Regions from separate parts of the Halobacillus sp. ABR2_026 genome, predicted to be linked through region 2. Evidence: predicted binding sites of a transcription regulator. Region 2 holds the regulator's gene; each other region holds the start of a gene.
What was found. Region 2 encodes Rex, which represses fermentation and respiration genes when NADH is low (regulators of the CRP and FNR family bind a similar motif). Its sites were predicted from a motif close to TTGTGAAATATTTCACAA; they were not measured.
Positions count from the first base shown of each region.

Region 1: a site for Rex is predicted at 3,480-3,497, ahead of ACXADE_RS08170 (DoxX family membrane protein). Genes of this name have one in related genera too.
Region 3: a site for Rex is predicted at 4,233-4,250, ahead of ACXADE_RS08350 (cytochrome ubiquinol oxidase subunit I). Genes of this name have one in related genera too.

Region 1 is NZ_JBSWTM010000001.1:1,571,491-1,577,939, forward strand. Features, by position in the region: gene ACXADE_RS08145 (phytoene desaturase family protein) at 1-243, opposite strand, end outside; gene ACXADE_RS08150 (glycosyltransferase family 2 protein) at 240-680, opposite strand; gene ACXADE_RS08155 (glycosyltransferase family 2 protein) at 647-1,348, opposite strand; gene ACXADE_RS08160 (lysophospholipid acyltransferase family protein) at 1,345-2,028, opposite strand; gene ACXADE_RS08165 (carotenoid biosynthesis protein) at 2,009-2,782, opposite strand; gene ACXADE_RS08170 (DoxX family membrane protein) at 2,879-3,382, opposite strand; gene ACXADE_RS08175 (DUF1659 domain-containing protein) at 3,971-4,195, shown strand; gene ACXADE_RS08180 (DUF2922 domain-containing protein) at 4,220-4,432, shown strand; gene ACXADE_RS08185 (YvrJ family protein) at 4,506-4,649, shown strand; gene lepB (signal peptidase I) at 4,799-5,320, opposite strand; gene ACXADE_RS08195 (Spo0E family sporulation regulatory protein-aspartic acid phosphatase) at 5,723-5,887, shown strand.
Region 2 is NZ_JBSWTM010000001.1:365,705-372,153, reverse strand. Features, by position in the region: gene ACXADE_RS02055 (MDR family MFS transporter) at 1-745, opposite strand, end outside; gene ACXADE_RS02050 (GNAT family N-acetyltransferase) at 913-1,467, opposite strand; gene ACXADE_RS02045 (redox-sensing transcriptional repressor Rex) at 1,526-2,182, opposite strand; gene moaC (cyclic pyranopterin monophosphate synthase MoaC) at 2,198-2,680, opposite strand; gene ACXADE_RS02035 (ABC-F family ATP-binding cassette domain-containing protein) at 2,852-4,789, shown strand; gene tsaD (tRNA (adenosine(37)-N6)-threonylcarbamoyltransferase complex transferase subunit TsaD) at 5,162-6,193, opposite strand; gene rimI (ribosomal protein S18-alanine N-acetyltransferase) at 6,190-6,449, opposite strand, start outside.
Region 3 is NZ_JBSWTM010000001.1:1,605,270-1,611,718, reverse strand. Features, by position in the region: gene ACXADE_RS08365 (M67 family metallopeptidase) at 1-23, shown strand, start outside; gene ACXADE_RS08360 (potassium channel family protein) at 465-1,130, opposite strand; gene ACXADE_RS08355 (cytochrome d ubiquinol oxidase subunit II) at 1,774-2,787, opposite strand; gene ACXADE_RS08350 (cytochrome ubiquinol oxidase subunit I) at 2,784-4,145, opposite strand; gene ACXADE_RS08345 (S-Ena type endospore appendage) at 4,540-4,761, shown strand; gene ACXADE_RS08340 (S-Ena type endospore appendage) at 4,704-4,916, shown strand; gene ACXADE_RS08335 (choice-of-anchor L domain-containing protein) at 5,022-6,098, shown strand; gene ACXADE_RS08330 (BMQ_0737 family morphogenetic spore coat protein) at 6,133-6,449, shown strand, end outside.

The DNA of each region.
Region 1 (6,449 bases), 1.2 Mb from region 2:
TTTTGCAAATGGCAGTTCTTCACGGGGATTGAGCCCACCCTGCCTGATGACATCCTGGAAGACTTCAGGCATCGTGATCGTATTCGGGCCAAAATCAAAATGGAAACCTGCTTCATCGACGCTCATCATTTTACCGCCGAAATGATTGTTTTTTTCAAAAAGCCGGACATCGGCTCCGTGCTTCGCAAGGGTAATAGCCGCTGATAAACCACCAAGCCCTCCGCCGATTATCGCAATCTTCATTGATAGGACCTTCCTTTCCATTGATATTTTTCTCCTCGTTTATGGACGGACCGGGAAGCCCATAAAATGGCGATCAGACATAGCACAGAAACGGGCAGAAGGAAGGACAGCCAGAGGGGATGACCGGTCCTTGTGTCTACATACATTTTGAAAGCGACTGTCAACAGGTAGGGAAGGAACAGCGCATAACTACCTGAAAATAACCCGGCGACTGCGTATCCTGCTGGAACGACAAACAAGAGTATGTAAAAAAGCGTCAGGAACACGACCATACCCGTAGAACGGCCGATGCCTGTATAGGTATTCTTTTTAAAGCCTTCCCACGTTTCTCTGCTGCTGTTATACATGTAGGAAACAACAGATTCCGTAATGTTTGCGAGAATCATTCGGTAGCCATGTTTCTTCACTTCCCTGGCAAGGTGAACGTCTTCCACCAATATTCTTGAACAGCTGCGTGACCGCCTATTTTCTCGTAGACATTTTTTTCAATCATGATGAAAATCCCACAAGCTGCCGTGAACATCGGTTTTGTGGTCCGGTTCGCAATGAATAAAGGCAAGTGGAGAAGGACAACCATATGCTGCAGAGGCACGAGCATATGACTGAGAAAGTTTGAATTCGGATAGTTCGGAAATCCACTGAGCATGTCGGCCTTTTTTTGCTGCATCGTTCCCAAGGTTTGCTGGACGATTCCGGGAGCGACACGGGCGTCAGCATCCAGAAACAGGAGATACTCTCCGCTTGCTTCCTGCGAAAGTTGATGGCAGGCGTGGACTTTTCCGTTCCAGCCTTCAGGCAGTTCTTTTCCTCGCAGCATAGTGAAACGGCCGTCGTCAGCCGTCTCCGTCAAAAGCCTGTCCCACGTGTAATCTTCTGAATGATCATCCAGCAAGATTACCTCAAGTTCAGGGTATGTAAGGGCGCGCAGGGAAGTAACCAATTCTTTAACATTTCCCTGCTCGTTCCTTAAAGGCACGAGCAGGGAAACAGAGGGGGGATCTTCCTGATGGCTCTTCCTTGTCAATGGGTAGAGGAATAGACTGTTGAACATGGTCCATCCATTCAAAAAAATAACCATGATCAGAAGGATGAAGAACATCATCATAACCGCTCTCCCTTTCGCTTTAAATTCTTAAACTCTTGATGGTTCTCATCGATGACATCCCTGCGTAATTGATCAAGCTGCAGGGTGGCTTCCTGTTCAAAGTACCGGGTCATTTCCTTCCGGTTAAAGGAACGGTAATGGTGAGGTGGAAGTGGTGAGCCGATTTTTATGTAGGCGTTGGGCTTTTTTTTATGCTCCAATGCATAATACAAAGACACTGGTACCACATGGGCATCCGGGCACTGTTCAGCAAGATAACCGATGCCGGAAAAGAATCCGAGCGGACGCTTTTCCAGGGGTTGTTCATCACCTTGAGGGAAAATCCATACGGTATTCCCTTCATGAAGCAGATCTCTGCTGTAGTGTAAGGACTGGATCAAATGCCGCCGGTCATGCTTGTTCACGGAAAAGGCACCGATCCTACGGAAAAAAGGAAACCGGCGGATTCCGTCTTCATGCATCATCCCATAACCGTCTGAACCTACTACCTGATCATTGATGTAAAAGATTAGGAGCGGATCCCACCATGTGGAATGATTGATAAGGAATAAAGTCTTTCCAGCAGGCAGCTCCTCAGGCAGTTGAATCATGATGTTATGAAAATGGTGGTGCAAAAAGGATCGGTTGAAGCGGGTGAATCCCCATTCGATCCACGAAGTTTTACGTGCGGGCAGAAACATAGGATCTCCTCCAAAAATATAAGCCATACCATAAAATGGTCAAGGCACTGACGAATAAAACCGCTCCATACAACTTGCCGGTGAATGCGATGCAAAGAAATAAAAAGATGATCAAACCGAACATGAGGGCCATCCGGTTCGGCCATGGGTGAAGACCTTTTCTCGTTCTTTGAGGTTCCATCAATAGGAAAATCAAATGGAAAAGCGCAGCAAGGACGAACCATCCGAAAAAGTTTGAAAAGGGAATATCGTAATAAAAGCCACTGTCTTCCCAAATCCAATATTCTTTTACCTTATAGGAGACGGGATCGAGGATGAGGTCCATCGTAACAGCAGCCCATGCACCTGTCAGGATAAATAAAATGTTCTTCGTCCATTTCTTTAAACCATGGGTCAACACACGGGCCAGTTCATGGGAACAGCCGATGACCAGCAGCCACGCAAAACCGATCGTAATTGGAGTGTCTGCTATTTTAAGACCGAAGTTTTCGGTATAATGATACGCTCCGAATAAAAAGTTATGGCTGACGCCCAAGTGTTCCACATAAATACTCACCACGATAATAATGAGACTGTAGCCGATCCCACGTGCCCATCCGTACATCTTGATGAAATATACACCGGCCACTCCTCCGGCCGTCAGGAGAAAGACGCTGTTCGCCCACTCCAGCCATGGCGGCAGTAGATCGAAGGTGACTAAAACCACGCCGCATATGTACCAGAAAATAAAAAATCTGTAAAAATAAGTGGACATAAAGCACCTCAAATAATATTGTATAAAATCATCATACCTCATCAGGAAGTAAAATAAACGAAAAAAGCCCTATGCGATAACATAGGGCTGAACGGGTTAGGGATGTACGAGCTTTCCGATCGGGCGTTTGTTTACCTGCTTTCTGAGAAGTGGCAGCACCCATCGATCCAGTCCGTATCGTCCGGCATTTGCGCCTGCAACAAGGATGAAGAAGGTGAGCAGAACCATCTGTGGATTCGTGCTGGTGGTGCCGCTGAACAAAAAGGCGAAGTTCATGAGAATGGCTCCCCATGCCGCTACATGAGTGAATAATCCTAATAGAAGAGCAAGCCCGGCAAAAACTTCCCCCCACATCACAAGAAAGGCGAACCATCCATGGTTCGGGAGGGCGACTTGTTCAAGGAAGACCGCCCACCACGTTTGGACCGCCGGGTGCGCTCCTTCCGCTTTAGCAATCGCCCCGTTCAGAAAACCGCTGACATCAAAGCCCCCGGTGATTTTTCCGAAACCTGCGCTCAACCACGCATATCCTAAGTATACTCGGAAAACAGTCAAGATCACAGCCGCCGTTTTGTTGTTACGTAACGTTTCAAATAACATGGTATTTCCTCCTTTTTTATTGTTCAGTATTTCACAAGATGGATTAATCCTTTCTTTCAATTCAAGTATAGCCGGGGAGTTCACAAAAAAATATTGTTTGTGCATTAATTCACAAAGTAGCCATACCTGTATGGCAGAATTGTGAAAAATATCGATTGGGAGTTTCTTTTTCAGGGAAGGATAAAAATAGTAAAGAATTTGGAAAGGCAAAGCGGAAGTTTCGAATTTTTGCTATGATAGAAGGGAAAGAGGGGTGGAACAAAGATGGAGATGGTCATGTTTTTTATCAGCATCATCGTCATGCTGGGACTTATAGGGTTAACAATATTTGATAATGGTTGATACTTACTTAACGTAAGCGTCCGGGAAAGGTGCCTCATCAGCACCTTTCCCGGACGCTTTTTTTCTATCAGCTTTTGCTCTTACCCTTTATCGTTTGGATTATGTTCGATTTCTTACATAATAAACGTTGCCTTAAAAGAGAAGGCAGACCGATCTTTTCACTGTTTCCATAAAATTAAAAAAACGACCGGTGTGACACTTTTTCTGCTGATCCTTCGATTATAGAAGGGAGAGGAGGTGAAGCCAATGGCCGTGAACACATTGAAAGTAGACAGTCGTTTGCAGCTTGTCTTTTCAACAGGGACCGATGAGGATGGGGATATGATTCTGAAACGTAAATCATTCAATTCCATCAAAACCGATGCAACAGACGAACAGCTCCATGAAGTTTCCGTTGCGTTATCTCCATTGCAACAGCATATCCTGATCGATATCGCCCGTGACGATCGTTCTGTATTGACTGAATCTTAATAAATGAAAAAGGAGGAGAATGAATTGAAAAAGTTAGAACTTAAGTTCCTGAATGAAGAAGGGAAAACAGTAACGCTCAGTCTGGATGACCCTGTAGAGCCAGTCGATCCGGTCCAAGTGGATGCAGCTATGGATGCGATTCTTACTCAAGGATGTTTCTATTCCACAGGCGGTGACCTTGTGGAGAAGAAGGAAGCAAGAATCGTCGAGCGCAATATTTATGATATTGAGTTTTAATTGAAAGAAGGGCCGCTAGCCATGGTTAGCGGCCTTTTTTTAGAACAGAAAAGAAAGAGGTGAAAGAATGGGGATGGAGGCATGGATTTCAATTTTAGCGGATGTTGGATTCCCGGTGGCGGTGACGTTTTATTTGCTTCATCGTGTCGAGGGGAAACTTGATCAACTGATTGAAACTCTTCATGAGCTGCCCGATAAGGTTTCCACCACAAAATAATGGACGGGAAAAGAGCAACAGAGGTTTAAGAAATGTGCTGGAGGACCCAACACTCTTCGAGGGAAGTTGTTCAGATTTAATTGAAACTTGGTCCCCCTTGAAAGAGATCATGAAAAACGACCCGTTTGTCGACGGGTCGTTTTTCATGGCTATTTTGTCAGGCCCCACTCGTTGAAGGGGTAGATGATTAATTCGGTCCGTCCGATGATTTCTTCTTCTTTAACGAAGCCGAGGCCGTTACGGCTGTCTTTACTTATAGAGCGGTTATCGCCCATGACGAAGTATTTGCCTTCAGGAACTTCAACAGGACCGAAATCTCTTGTGGCAGAGGCTGCCTCTTCTGTCAGATATTCTTGAGTTTGCTGTTCGCCGTTCACGTACAGCTCATGATCCCGGATTTCAATCGTATCTCCGGGTTGACCGATGACTCGTTTTACGTAGCTTTTTACTGGCCTTTCGATGATGACGATATCTCCCCGGTCCGGTTCATCGACATAATATATAATCTTATTAAACATGACTCTTTCCCCGTTTTTAAGCGTCGGGTCCATGCTGGCCCCTTCGACGATGGAAGTGGCAAAGAAAAAGGTTCGTAATATAAATGCGAGGGTAATAGCTACGGCAATGGCTTTCAACCATTCCAGCCATTCTTTTTTGGATTGCTCAGACAATCTCATCTTCCTTTCTAGATGAACATATAATCTTTCACCCTTGATTTTACCATATCAGACCGGAAAGAAAAGACAGGCCGGTCGAGTTTTACGAAATTGTAAACTGTGAGGCTCCAATTCGGGCGAGGATGTCGAAATATTAGAACCTTTACCGATTTCCTTTACAAAGGTATAGAAAATTGAGATAATTTTTCTCGTGCAAGACCGGTATACGAACACACATTCTTTCAAGATGAATGAACATGTGTTTCCACCTTAACTAAATCCGCCCTCGACATCCAGGTTTCAGGAAAAGAGGAGAGGAATCAGTCCTAAGGTTTTTTATAACTCTGATTCACACAGAGTCTTACAATATATCGGGCCATGAATAGAAAGATGATCAAGTCAGGAGGTAGTCGATCCATGCAAGTAGCCGGCAGAGATCCTCGCATCGCAGAAGTGGAATCGTTACGTAATAAGATGACGAAAGTAGCCCTTGAGAAAGGACTGTCCAGCAAAGAATGTGTAGAAATCAGTCAGCAGCTCGATGCGCTATTGAATGAAGTACAAAAGAATAAAAGCAATTAAAAGAACTCATGGACATTGAACCATGAGTTCTTTTTGTTTCTTGTTATTTTTCTTTTTGGATCTGTTGAAGTTTAGTGTTGATATGACTGCAAAAAGGAAATTCCAATTTTATATTTGGCTTATTCAACTTAAGCTCCCTTTTCTTGAAGACTCAGCTTCGAGATGTTTGTGTGATTCTAGGGGCTCCGGGAAAAGGTTCGCTTTCCATGGGGCGGGCGGTGAGCCTCCTCAGGCTACGCCTTCCGGGGTCTCACCTGTCCCACACGTCCCATAGGAGTCTCACCGTTTCCCTCCGCCCCCTTTCCCTTATAAGTGTCTCGAAGCCACTTTAAAAAGGGTGAGCTTGAATGGTTGAGGTTCGAACATCTGTATGGATTCGTAAGTTTCCAATTCTTCTCCCCTAGACGGGCAGATCATACGTAGTATCAAGCATTTGCGTATGCAAACGTTCATGGGGTAGAGATGATATCATTCCCTTCTCTTACCCATACAAGCTGATTTTTCAAGTAGTGGTTCCGAGACACTTATATGGCAAAGGGGCGGAGGGGAATGGCGAGACTCC
Region 2 (6,449 bases):
GACGGTTTTCGTAAAAGACAAACAGGACGATCGCTGCTAGTCCTCCCGCGATGAGGGCGATGTTCAACGGGTCGAACAACGTCTCAAGCGTCCGCCCCCGGCCGAGGGCGAACAGGACAGAACCGATTCCGGTCGCGATTATGATAAAGCCGATCAGATCGAAACGCTTCGCTGGATCTGTTTCCGTCCGCTCAAGAAATCTCGAAGACAGGATCAGACCCGTCAAGCCAAATGGAATGTTGAAAGCAAACAGCCACGGCCAATCGACATATTGGATAAGAAACCCGCCGATGGTTGGACCAACTGCCGGTGCAACCATCGCGGCAACTCCGTACACCCCGACGGCGAGCCCCCGCTCATAGCGCGGGAACGAATTGAAGATAAGGGCCATGGCAATCGGCATCATCAATCCACCTGCCGCTCCCTGGATAGCCCGGGATAGAATGACCATTCCTAGCGTGGAGGAAAAGAATCCGAGCATAGACCCTGCGATGAAAATACAAAGGCCCGTCAGATACACTTTCTTTTTCCCAAACCGGTCTCCGAAATAGCCGGTCAGCGGCATCGTCATCCCCATGGAAACCATGAAGATCGTCAAAATCCAGCCGACGGCGACCGCATCGGAATCGAAGATCTCGATAAACCGGGGCAGAATCGGGTTCAGCATGCTGTTGTTAAGTATGACCGTAAATGTCCCGAACAGGACGGACACGACCACGAGCCATTTATGAGGCAGTTTACTCAATTCTCTCACCCGCTTTCCTTCGATACTCGAACTATCTTATACTATACCACCTGTACCGTTCTTTAACCATGATCCTGCACGTTTCGACTGGATGCGACAGATCGCCGGTAAACGATTTTCATGCTCACCTGTTACAAAAAAGGCCCAGCCTTAGGCTGAGCTCTTGTTTATTCGTCATTCTTATAATAGATCATGTTATCCGTCCACTCTCCAAATTCATAAATGAACCCTTTACGGGTGCATTCAAACTCCATCCCGACACGCTCCGCTAGCGTTTGAGATGGAAGGTTATCCACGTTGATGTGTGCCTCAATCCGGTGGTAATTCAAGTCTTGAGCACCAATTTTCAGCGCTTCGGAGACAGATTCCTTCCCATATCCATTCTTCCAATGTTGATTGTGAATCGTATAGCCGATCCTTCCCCATTGAAAATCATGGCGTGCAAGTGTGGAAAAATCAATCATCCCCACGTTCTCATGGTTTTCCTTTAAAAAGATTCCGTAGACGTAAGCCGTATCGTCCGCTGCTAATTGGCGGTGTTTATCGATGAGGCCTGCAAACCATTCTTCTGTACACTCCCCCATATCCACACGGCCTTCGTCGTGGCGATGCCTGGACGGAAGCCTGCTTTTGAACCCTTGCAGCCAGCTTTCGTAGTCACCGGTTTCCAAAGGCTTAATGATCAACCGTTCTGTTCTAGCACCGATCGTAGATGTTCCCAAACTTCTGCCTCCTAAAAAAAGAGTGTAAAACCAAAAGGATTTACACTCCGCTCTTTTATTATTCTTCCTCAGTTCCTTCTTCATTCAATGGGTAATGCTTCAGGAAATAGACTAGCGCCTGAAGTTCAATCGCAAGGTCGATATGATGAACCCTCACATCAGATGGCACGCTGATCCTCGCAGGGGTAAAGTTCAGAATCCCGGAAATACCTGCCTGAACAAGCCTGTCTGCAATCCCTTGAGCAGCAGATGATGGAACCGTAAGGATGGCCACTGAAATATCGCCGAGATTCTTTTCCAAATCGTCGATGTGCTCGACGCTCACCCCGCCGACCTCAGAACCGACCCGCTCCTCATTAGCGTCAAAAGCGATTTCGATTTTCGTATTGTTGTTCTTCGTAAAATTATAGTTCAAAAAGGCCGTCCCCAGGTTCCCGACACCGATCAGAGCGACGCGCGTCGTTTCATCCTGGTCGAGCGTTTTTCTGAAAAAGGAAAGCAGATACTCGACATTGTATCCGTACCCTTTCTTCCCGAGCGCTCCGAAATAGGAGAAATCGCGGCGGATCGTCGCTGAATCGACTTTGACCGCATCACTCAGTTCTTTCGAAGAAACCCGCAATTTGCCCTGGGTATGAAGGTTGTTCAAAAAGCGATAATAGAGCGGCAGCCGCTTGGCTGTCGCTTGTGGAATCTTCGTTTGTTCGATATCCATTAGCACCGGACTCCTTTATCTGTTTCTCGTGTAGTCGCCGTTTTTCCCGCCTGTTTTTTCCTTCAGATAGGTCGGGCCGATGACCATCCCTTTATCTAGGGCTTTGCACATATCGTAAACCGTCAAGGCTGTTGCTGAAGCTGCCGTTAGCGCTTCCATTTCCACCCCTGTACTCCCCTTCGTCTTCACAGAAACTTCGATGTGAAGGACGGGCTGTGATCCAGTCTCCCACTCGAAAGACACATCGATTCCTTTCAATGAAAGAGGATGACACATCGGAATCCAGTCGGACGTATTTTTAGCGGCCATGATCCCTGCGACCTGTGCCACGGAAAGAACGTCCCCTTTTCCAATTTCATGGTTGGTGATTTTATGATGAATCTCTTCGTTCACTTGTATACTCGTTGCGGCGACCGCCGTCCGTACAGAATCCTCTTTCTCAGAGATATCCACCATACGGGCCCGGCCCTGGTCGTTGAAATGACTGAATTCGGTCATTTTCTCCTACCCCTTTTTGTCCAAAAATCGTTAACAGTACTGATTGAAACATTACTCTTATTCTACCAAAAAATCAAACGATAGTCGTTAAAGATTTCACAAACTTGGATAGCCTTGTGTTGCTAGGGGACCTGCTGTTGAGATACACTGATTTTATTGAGGTGAAACGACATGATTCTCATGCAATTGAACCAATTGACGAAGCGTTTCGGCGCCGAGTTGATTTTATCGAATATCAAATTGGAAGTGCAGATGAACGACCGGATTGCTATCGTCGGTCGAAACGGGGCAGGGAAATCGACCTTGCTCAAAATGATGGCAGGAGAAATGAGCCATGATGAAGGCGACATTTTCAAACCAAAAGAAACGACCCTGGGCTATCTGGCCCAGAATACTGGCCTGCAGTCTGAGGAGACTATTTGGAATGAAATGGAAAAGGTGTTTACTCATCTGAAGGACTTGGAGAAGGAACTCCGCTCCATGGAAGTCCAAATGGCAGACCCGGACCTGCTCGACGATCAGAAGCGTTATCAACAGCTGTTAACGGACTATGACCGTAAACAGGAATATTTCAAAACGGCTGGTGGCTATCAGTATGAAGCCGACATCCGTGCCGTGCTGAATGGATTGAACTTCAAAAACTTCAGCTGGGACACGCCGATCAATTCCTTAAGCGGCGGTCAGAAAACACGGCTTGCGCTCGGCAAACTGCTGCTCACAAGCCCTGATGTGCTTGTTCTCGATGAACCGACGAACCACCTGGACATTGATACGCTCAGCTGGCTGGAAAATTACCTTCAGGGCTATCAAGGTGCCGTAGTCATCGTCTCCCACGACCGTTACTTTTTGGACAAAATCGTCAATACCGTGTACGAAATCGCTTTTCAATCATCCAAAAGGTATCACGGCAATTACAGCGACTATTTGAAAAAGAAAGAAGCGGACTACGAGCAGGAAATGAAACGCTTTGAAAAACAGCAGGAAGAAATCAAACGGATGGAAGACTTTATTCAGAAGAATATCGTTCGTGCCACGACGAGTAAGCGGGCACAAAGCCGTCGCAAACAGCTGGAAAAGATGGACAAGCTGGAAAAACCGAAAGAGGACAGCCATTCTGCGAAATTCAGTTTTCAGACCGCCAAGCGTAGCGGCAATGATGTGCTGAAACTTAGGGACTACGCCTTCCGCTATCCAGACAGTGATGACTACCTTTTCGATCATGTATCCCTCGACTTGAACCGCGGAGATTCTGTAGCCCTGGTCGGACCGAACGGCGTCGGAAAAACGACGTTATTGAAGACGCTCATTGGGGATCTGGAACAGTCGAAAGGTGAAAAGCTGTTAGGTACAAACGTCCAAATCGGTTACTATGATCAGGAGCAGACGAAGCTGAACTCGACGAAGGCCGTTCTGAACGAGCTTTGGGATGATTACCCGATGAAGAATGAAAAGGACATCCGTACCATCCTCGGCAATTTTCTTTTCTCAGGGGAAGATGTTCTGAAGCCTGTATCAGCGCTCAGCGGCGGAGAAAAAGCCAGACTTTCCCTCGCGAAACTGATGATGCAGGAAGCAAACTTCCTCATTCTCGATGAACCGACCAACCACTTGGACCTCGATAGTAAAGAAGTACTCGAAGCCGCTCTTGTGGATTACCCAGGGACGTTGTTATTCGTCTCCCACGATCGTTACTTCATCAACAAGATTGCGACACAAGTTGTGGAAATGAACCCGGACGAGACCCGAATGTTCCTTGGAGATTACGATTACTATGTAGGGAAAAAACAGGAAGAGTATGAACTCCAGCAAATTGAGGAAGCTGAACGTCTTCAAAACGAGCCTCAACAGCAGGAAGTTCAGCAGAAAAACAGCTTTGAAGAAGATAAAGCTGTGAAGCGTGAAGAACGGAAGAAAAACAGGCGGATCGCTGAAATTGAACAAGAAATTGAACAGTTGGAAGCACACCTTGAAGAAAATGAAGAACTCCTCTGTGACCCTGACATTTATCAGGACCACGAGAAGTCCCTGGAGCTCACGGAGAGCAACAAAGAACTCCAAACCAAACTTGAGGCGCTCATGGAAGAATGGGAAACCCTCCATGACTCATGATGGAAATATCAGGTGTACCAGGTCATCCATATTTTGGATGACCTGGTACACCATTTTTTTCCACAGTTATTCTTGTATAGAAATGTATGAATGGCGATTCACTATCCACATAGTTTTCAACAGAAGAATGTCTTAATTAACAGTTTTCAACAGACTTATGCACATTATCCACAAAAACAATCCCTTTTATCCACATTTTTGGTACCGTTTTCTTTCTTGTAAAGACTTATCCACTAATAATTTGTCCACTGTATATTTATAAACATGTGGATAAATGTGCACGAACCATTTTAATATTCACTTATTCACAACCTGTAAAATAGAAAAGCTCCCCTTTCAAATAGGAGAGCTTTGATCGCTGTTAAGGCGATCTTATTTTTTTCTGGAGCCGAATAGTTCGAGATCCAGACCTGGATTCGCGTTCAAATCCCAGCCGGAACGGTGCCCTTGATTGTAGGCTACCGCGCCAGCTGCTGCGATCATCGCCGCATTATCTGTACACAAATGAAGCGGAGGGATGAGCAACTCGGTTTTACTATCCTGAAACTTCTCCTCAAGAGCTGCACGCAACCCTTTATTGGCCGCTACTCCACCTGCGACAATCAGCTGTTTCACACCGTATGCTTCCGCCGCACGGTAAGCCTTTGTGGATAACACGTCCACAACACTTGCCTGAAAACTTGCGGCCACATCTTCCGGTTTCAAGTATTCTTCCCGCTGCTTCGCTTTATGAAGGCGATTGATGACGGCTGATTTCAGTCCGCTGAAACTGAAATCATACGAATGGTCCTCAAGCCAGGCACGAGGGAAATCGATCGTCTCTTCCCCTTCCTGTGCTAAGCGGTCAATTTCGGGTCCGCCAGGGTATGGAAGCTTCAGAGTACGAGCGACTTTGTCATACGCTTCCCCAGCAGCATCGTCCCGTGTTTCTCCAATGATTTCATACGATCCGTGCTCACGCATCACCACAAGCTCTGTGTGTCCGCCTGAAACGACAAGGGAAAGCAGTGGAAATTCAAATTCCTTTTCCAATCGGTTCGCATAAATGTGACCCGCAATATGGTGGACACCGACGAGCGGCTTTTGTTTCGCAAAAGCGATGGACTTGGCTGCATTTACGCCGACAAGCAACGCGCCTACAAGTCCCGGTCCTTCTGTTACGGCAATGGCATCCATTTCCTCAATCGTCATTCCTGCATCCTCCAGCGCTTCTTCCAGAGTGATTGTCATCTGCTCGATATGGTGTCTTGAAGCAATTTCGGGGACAACACCGCCAAAACGCTTATGACTTTCAATTTGTGAAGCGACAATGTTCGTGATCAGTTCTGTTTCGTTTTTCACAATAGCGACGGCCGTTTCATCACAGCTCGTCTCAATTGCTAAAATGTATTGGTCTTCCTTCATTTTAATCCCACCCACATGACTAACGCATCTTCACCATTGTCCGAATAATACCTTTTGCGTATACCTCCAGGTACCATTCCGAACTTCCGGTACATGTGCTGCGCGGCTGTATTTGAAACTCTCACTTCAAGCGACAGCTGGATGGCTCCATGCTCAATCGCTTCGTTACATGTATGGCGGAACAATTGCTCCCCATACTTTTTTCCTCTATGGTCCGGATGTATAGCGATATTCGTGATATGCGCCTCATCAATGA
Region 3 (6,449 bases), 1.2 Mb from region 2:
AACACCCTTTTTTCATAGAATAATGCATGTGCCCTGTCCTTTTCTGGAATTCTGACTATAATACAATATCAAGGATAAGGAGAGGTAAAAGTGAAAGCTAGAAATGTGAAAAGACAAGTTCAATACCAACAGAATTTCAAGCCTTCCAGCCAGCCCATCGTCATCAACACAACGTCAAGTAACAGTCCACGTCCAGTCAGACGGGGCGGCTGTTGTGGTAAAAAGAGAACCTGATTCACTCACCTCCGAATGAGAGAAATGTGCGTTCTTATCGTCTATGGTTTTCATCTGAAACGACTCTTTTTTTACTACCCTTGATTCGATCATATGTTCAATAACAAAATGGTCTGTTGACCTTTCTTCATATATAACAGATAGAAATAATAAAAAAGAAGAAGACTCCGGCGCGCAGGAGTCTTCTTCCTTTTTATCGTGATCATGAATGTAAGTGACCGTGGATTCTTTTAATCCTCCAGGACGAGATTTTTCTCAAACCGGCTAATGTCTTTATCCGCTCCAATGACGATCAATACATCACTTTCTCTGATTTCTTCTGTAGCCATCGGAGAAACGATGACATCTTTTTCGCGTTTAATGGCGACAACGTTACACCCATATTCTGCACGGATATCAAGATCGACAAGCGTCTGACCGCCCATTTTACTGCCGGCCTTCACTTCTACGACACTATGGTCATCCGATAGTTCGATATAGTCCAGGATGTTGTTCGAAATGATGTTGTGAGCAATCCGCTTTCCCATGTCACGTTCAGGGTGGACAACCTGGTCCGCTCCGATTTTGTTTAAAATCTTTTCGTGATAATCATTTTGAGCTTTGACGGTAATCATCTTGATGCCCATTTCTTTCAGAATCAAGGTCGTCAGCATACTTGCCTGGATATTGTCACCAATCGCAACGATGACATGATCGATGTTCCGGAAGCCGAGCTCTTTCAGCACATTTTCATCCGTCGAATCAGCGATGACGGCATGTGAGGCAATATCCCTGTATTCATTTACTTTGTCCTCATCAAGGTCCAGAGCGAGTACCTCCATCCCCTCACGGCTCAATTCACGGCAGATACTGCCACCGAAACGGCCGAGACCGATGACTGCGAATTCTTTTTTCATACGTCTACCCCCATGTGTCTCGAAAAATCTATGCTTATTCTATCATAGAACACCCTTCATTACCTATTGTATTCTCAGATTATGGCTCTGTTAAAGTCTAGTGTTGATATTACTGCAAAAAGGAACTTCCAATTTTATAAAAGTTACTCATTATTATATTTGGCTTATTCAACGAAAGCTCCCTTTTCTTGAAGACTCAGCTTCGAGATGTTTGTGTGATTCTAGGGGCTCCGGGGAATGGCAAGACTCCTGCGGGAAGAGAGTGCTTGGTGAGACCCCGCAGGACGTAGTCCGAGGAGGCTCACCGCGCTCCCGCGGAAAGCGAGTCATTCCCCGAAGCCCCTATTCACAACACAGAAGTCTCGAAATCAAGTCTTCAACAATCCTGCCATTTAGTTAAAGACTCCGTTTCGAAATAATAATCCAACAAGGTTCAATGGTTGAATCGTGAAAGTAGATCATCTAAAGGGTTAGACGCTTGGGAATGAATTCCTTTTTACCGTTCTATCATTCACATTGTCACTTCCATCCGTTGATGCAAATATCAACATTGAAATTTAACAGAGCTAGATTATAGGGAGAACAGGGACGGAAAAGGAAAAGGAAGCATAGAGCCTGGGACCCTATGCTTCCTGTTGTACCTTTATTTTTTGCCTTTCACATAATCTGCGTCAAATAAGAAGAGACGCATCAATAGAATAAGCGACGGGATCAACAGCAGAAGACCTGCGATGAAAACGATCACGAGCGCGATCGCCATCGATTCATTGGTCACACCGCTTGTAATTGTCACATAAGGGTGGAGCAGGTACGGCAGATGGGAAGCCCCATAACCGAAAAAGGCAATGAAAAACTGGATCATGACCGCTATGAAAGCCCAGCCGTAATACTTACCTTGATAGACAAGGAAGACAGCGATCATAAAGAACCCGACCGAAATACCAAAGACCCACCAGAGGTCAATCGCTCTCTCATAGTGAGCCAGGTTCTGTTGGCTGAGCGCGATGAATGTCGTCAAGCTTGCGATGATTGTCGGTGAGCTCCAAAACAAGGCGTATTTCCTGACAATCTCAAGAGCCGGCTGGTCCCCCGCCCTGTGCGCATAATACGTAAGGAACATAGCACTGATATAAAGCACGCTGACGATCGCCAGGAACACGACACTCCAGGAGTACGGACTTGAAAGTAATTTTCCGTATAACAACTGGACTCCATCAGCCGTTTCTTCAATATATCCTCCTTCTGAGATCGTCAAAGCCGTTGATAGCGATGCCGGAATCAAAAGACCGGTTGCTCCATATAAGAACATATACAGGGAATTGTCTTTCGATCCATAATTCTCAAACGCATAGAAAGACCCCCTGATCGCAATCAAAACAATGGCTATGCTTCCTGGAATAAGCAGGGTTTGTCCGAAATAGTAAGCCATATCCGGGAAGAATCCTACAAGTCCTACGAAGAAGAAAACGAAAAATACGTTCGTGACTTCCCATACGGGTGATAGATACCGCGAAATCAGTTGATTGATCAGATGATCCTTTTTTGTCATCCTGGCGTAATAGGCGAAAAAACCAGCCCCGAAGTCTACGCTGGCGACGATCAAGTAGCCATATAGAAAAATCCACAGTACGGAAATCCCGATGTATTCATAACTCATGCGTCCCCCTCCTTACTTGCAGCGGCTGTGTGCGGATAAAGATGTTCCAGTTCCAGCTCGGCCGGCTTTCCTTTGAAGATTTTCCTTAAGGTAAGGAGACAGCCAATGCCAAGTACGAGATACACCGCTGCGAACAGGATGAACATTGAAAATACATAAGGGGATGTTGTGGAACCTTCGGCGACTGTCATAAATCCACGCAGAATCCATGGCTGACGGCCGACCTCGGCATAAATCCAGCCAAATTCGATAGCAAGCATCGTCAATGGTCCAGAAGCCGCTATCCCCCACAATAGAAGCGGATGAAATTCGTTCCATTTTTTCATTTTCCAGAAAACCATAAATAAGAGGGAGATACCCAACGTATAGAAACCGATGCTGACCATGAGATCGAACATATAGTGGATCCATAACGGGGGACGTTCATCCTCCGGTGTTTCTTCCAACCCTTCCACTTCTGCATTAAAGTCGCCGTGAGCAAGAAAACTCAGCGCGTTTGGGATACGGATGGCGTTTTCCACTTCATTGTTTTCATTTAAACTTCCAAAGACGACGAGGTCCGCTCCCTCTTCTGTTTCAAAATGCCATTCCCCAGCTGCTAGTTTTTCTGGCTGATGTTCAGCAAGAAACTTAGCTGATAAATCCCCGGCAAGAGCAGTTAAGATTGCAAAAAGGAACGTCATCACCACGGTCAATTTCAAGGCCTTCTTATGATAAAGCGACCCTTTCTTCATTAGAATGATAAAGGCGGCGATTCCAGCCAGTACAGCGGCAGCCGTCAAATACGATGAGGAAATGACGTGAAAAACTTTTGTCGGTGTAGCAGGGTTGAACATCGCTGCCAGCGGATCGACAGCTGTGAAGCGTCCCTCTTCCATCTCAAATCCCTGAGGTGTGTTCATAAATGAGTTGACGGTTGTAATAAAGAAGGCTGATAGCGTGCCTCCGATAACGACCGGTATGGATAAAAGCCAGTGGTAAATCGGCTTCTTGAACCGGTCCCATGTATATAAATAAATACCCAGAAAAATCGCTTCAAAGAAAAACGCGAACGTTTCCATAAAGAGTGGCAGGGCAATGACATTTCCGGCAAGCTGCATGAAGCTTGGCCAAATCAATGACAACTGCAGGCCGATCGCCGTACCAGTCACAACGCCTACAGCAACCGTAATGGTGTACCCCCGCGTCCAGCGGCGGGCAAGCAGTGTATAGTGTGGATCTTTTTTCTTAATACCGATGAACTCGGCGGTCGAAACAAGGACGGGCACACCTACACCAAGCGTCGCAAAGATCGCATGGAAGAGCAGCGTCATAGCTGTCAGGGCCCGGCTCACTTCAACAGTTTCAAATCCGAACATCTCAAGTTCCCCCTAACTAATCTGTAACCTATCTATCGCTAGTATAAAACGTATAAACCGTTCATGGTCAGATGGTTGTTGACGATTTTGTGACATCCTTCACAAATTCAACTTTCTTCTAAATAATAAGAGAAACGAATGTGAGTGCTGATCTACCTTATTCCCTATTTTAGAGCAACAATAACTGAGAAATCGTCGCTACCTATACTTTATACTCTTTTTTCCCACGGTTCTTTCCACCCATTTATATACTTTCATTGAAAAAACTACGGCCGTCAGAAAGTATACGTCCTGCCCAATTACTATAAATCTATGCGGAAGTTGGACATAGACCTAGTCCAATCTTCTTCTCATACATAGGATGTAATGTAATAAACAAATAGGAGGAAATGGTATGGCAAATTGCTGTTGTCCTGATTCGTCGGCAAGCTTTGTAAGTGATGAGTTCTGCGGGAATTTTACAATTGACTGTGCTGCAGACCCTGGTACGGATGCAACAGTCTGGGAATCAAACTTTACAATCGATGCTGGAACGATCAGTGTATTCTACGATACGGGGTGTGCGATTCCCTTACAGTTTCTATTTTCACTGGAGGTGCTGGAGGTACATTGGTAGATTCATTTGATGTACCCCTTGCTACAAGTGGACCAAACGGGAATACACGATCTATTACTGTTCAGAACTTCGATACAGTTGTCATCAACTGTACTGGAGAAGGAACAGGAACTTGTAGAGGAAAATATTGTATTTCTGCAAATTACTTCTTGTAAGTGGTGGATAAAGAATGGATTTTCCATTCTTTATTTACATAACGCATGGAAACCAAGGTGGTGATTCACAAACGAAAACTCTTATTAAAGAAAGGAGAATGGTGAATGGCGACGATTGATGAGGTTGTAGATGCTCTGGTAACCCCGTTGACAAAATTATGTTTAGTAGATGCTGTTATGACGGGACCAGGTGTGCAGAGTGAAATTTTATCGACTCCCCTGCAAGGATTCCCTACAGCAGGTCCAGATTATGTCGTATTGAGTAATGGAGATGCTTCCCTCACTCCAGGGGTTGCTCCGACTTTCGTATCCAATGATACAGCAGGTCCCACTCTACCAGCCGGAGATCCTTTCGGTTCTCCGGATGGGGATGCCTCGTTTGATGTGGTGACCGTCCAATTGGATTTCCTGTTACCAAAGAACCCTGGCATATTAACTTTTGACTGGAAATTCGGAACAGAAGAAAATCCTGAGTTCATCCTGCAGGTCGCCGATTATTTCCGTGCAGACATTATCACATCTCAGGGCTCTGAAAACATTGCGCTCCTCCCGGATGGAACTCCTGTAACTGTTGCGAATGCCGCTCCTTTTTCCAATGCACCTTTAGGAACTTCCATCGCCCCTTTACCTCCGTATCCCACTCCGAACGATGTGACATATAATGCTGTAACGACTGAAATTTATACGGCTGAATATGATCTCTCCTGTCTCGGTTGTGAAATTGTGACCTTACAAATCAGAGTGGCCGATGTATTCGACCGCTTTTATAACAGTGCAGCGTTTCTCGACAACCTCCGGATCACCGGTTGTGAACAAACCAGTCAATCCAGTTCCAGCCATGCGACTCCGAAAAATTTTTGCTGTGGGAAAGATGAAACGTTATTGGCGAATGATGATGCTCTTGAAAGTTTCACAGTGGATTGCGGGGACACTTTCGTCCTCTATGAATCGTCCTTACCGGTAGATGGAACGTTCGGAATCTATTATGAAACCGGGTGCTCTGCTTTCCTGACCCTGAACCTTGAGGACTCTAGTGGTGTGACGGAAACCATCAATATCAATCCAGGCAACAGCTATAACTTGACTATTACAGATATCGTAGAGTTGTCCGTTGAATGCCCCGGACCAGGAGCAGACGTATGCCAGGGTGTTTATTCACTAGTTTTTCATTACAATGTATAAACGGATATCCTGAAAAGAAAGGAGATGCCAGACTATGCCATCCCCCCCTTATTGTATTAAGACGGATAAAGTTTACGATTGGATCTCCTTCGGTCAAACTTTTTCCGTAGCTGCTTCCATTCCGATAGAAAGCCGGCCTGTTCGTGAAGAAGTATGCGGTTGCTTCTCAAACCCGACCAGCACTTTTGATAAACTCTGGCAATCCCGGCTATCTGTAAATCTAAAAGGCACGGTCACTGTCTGCATGACAGAAGGTTCACTTGATGACTTGGAAATTGCAGTGAATGGCGCCCCCATCAATATAGGAACGGATCGTAAAACATACACAGGTACATTTGATGAACTCTACTC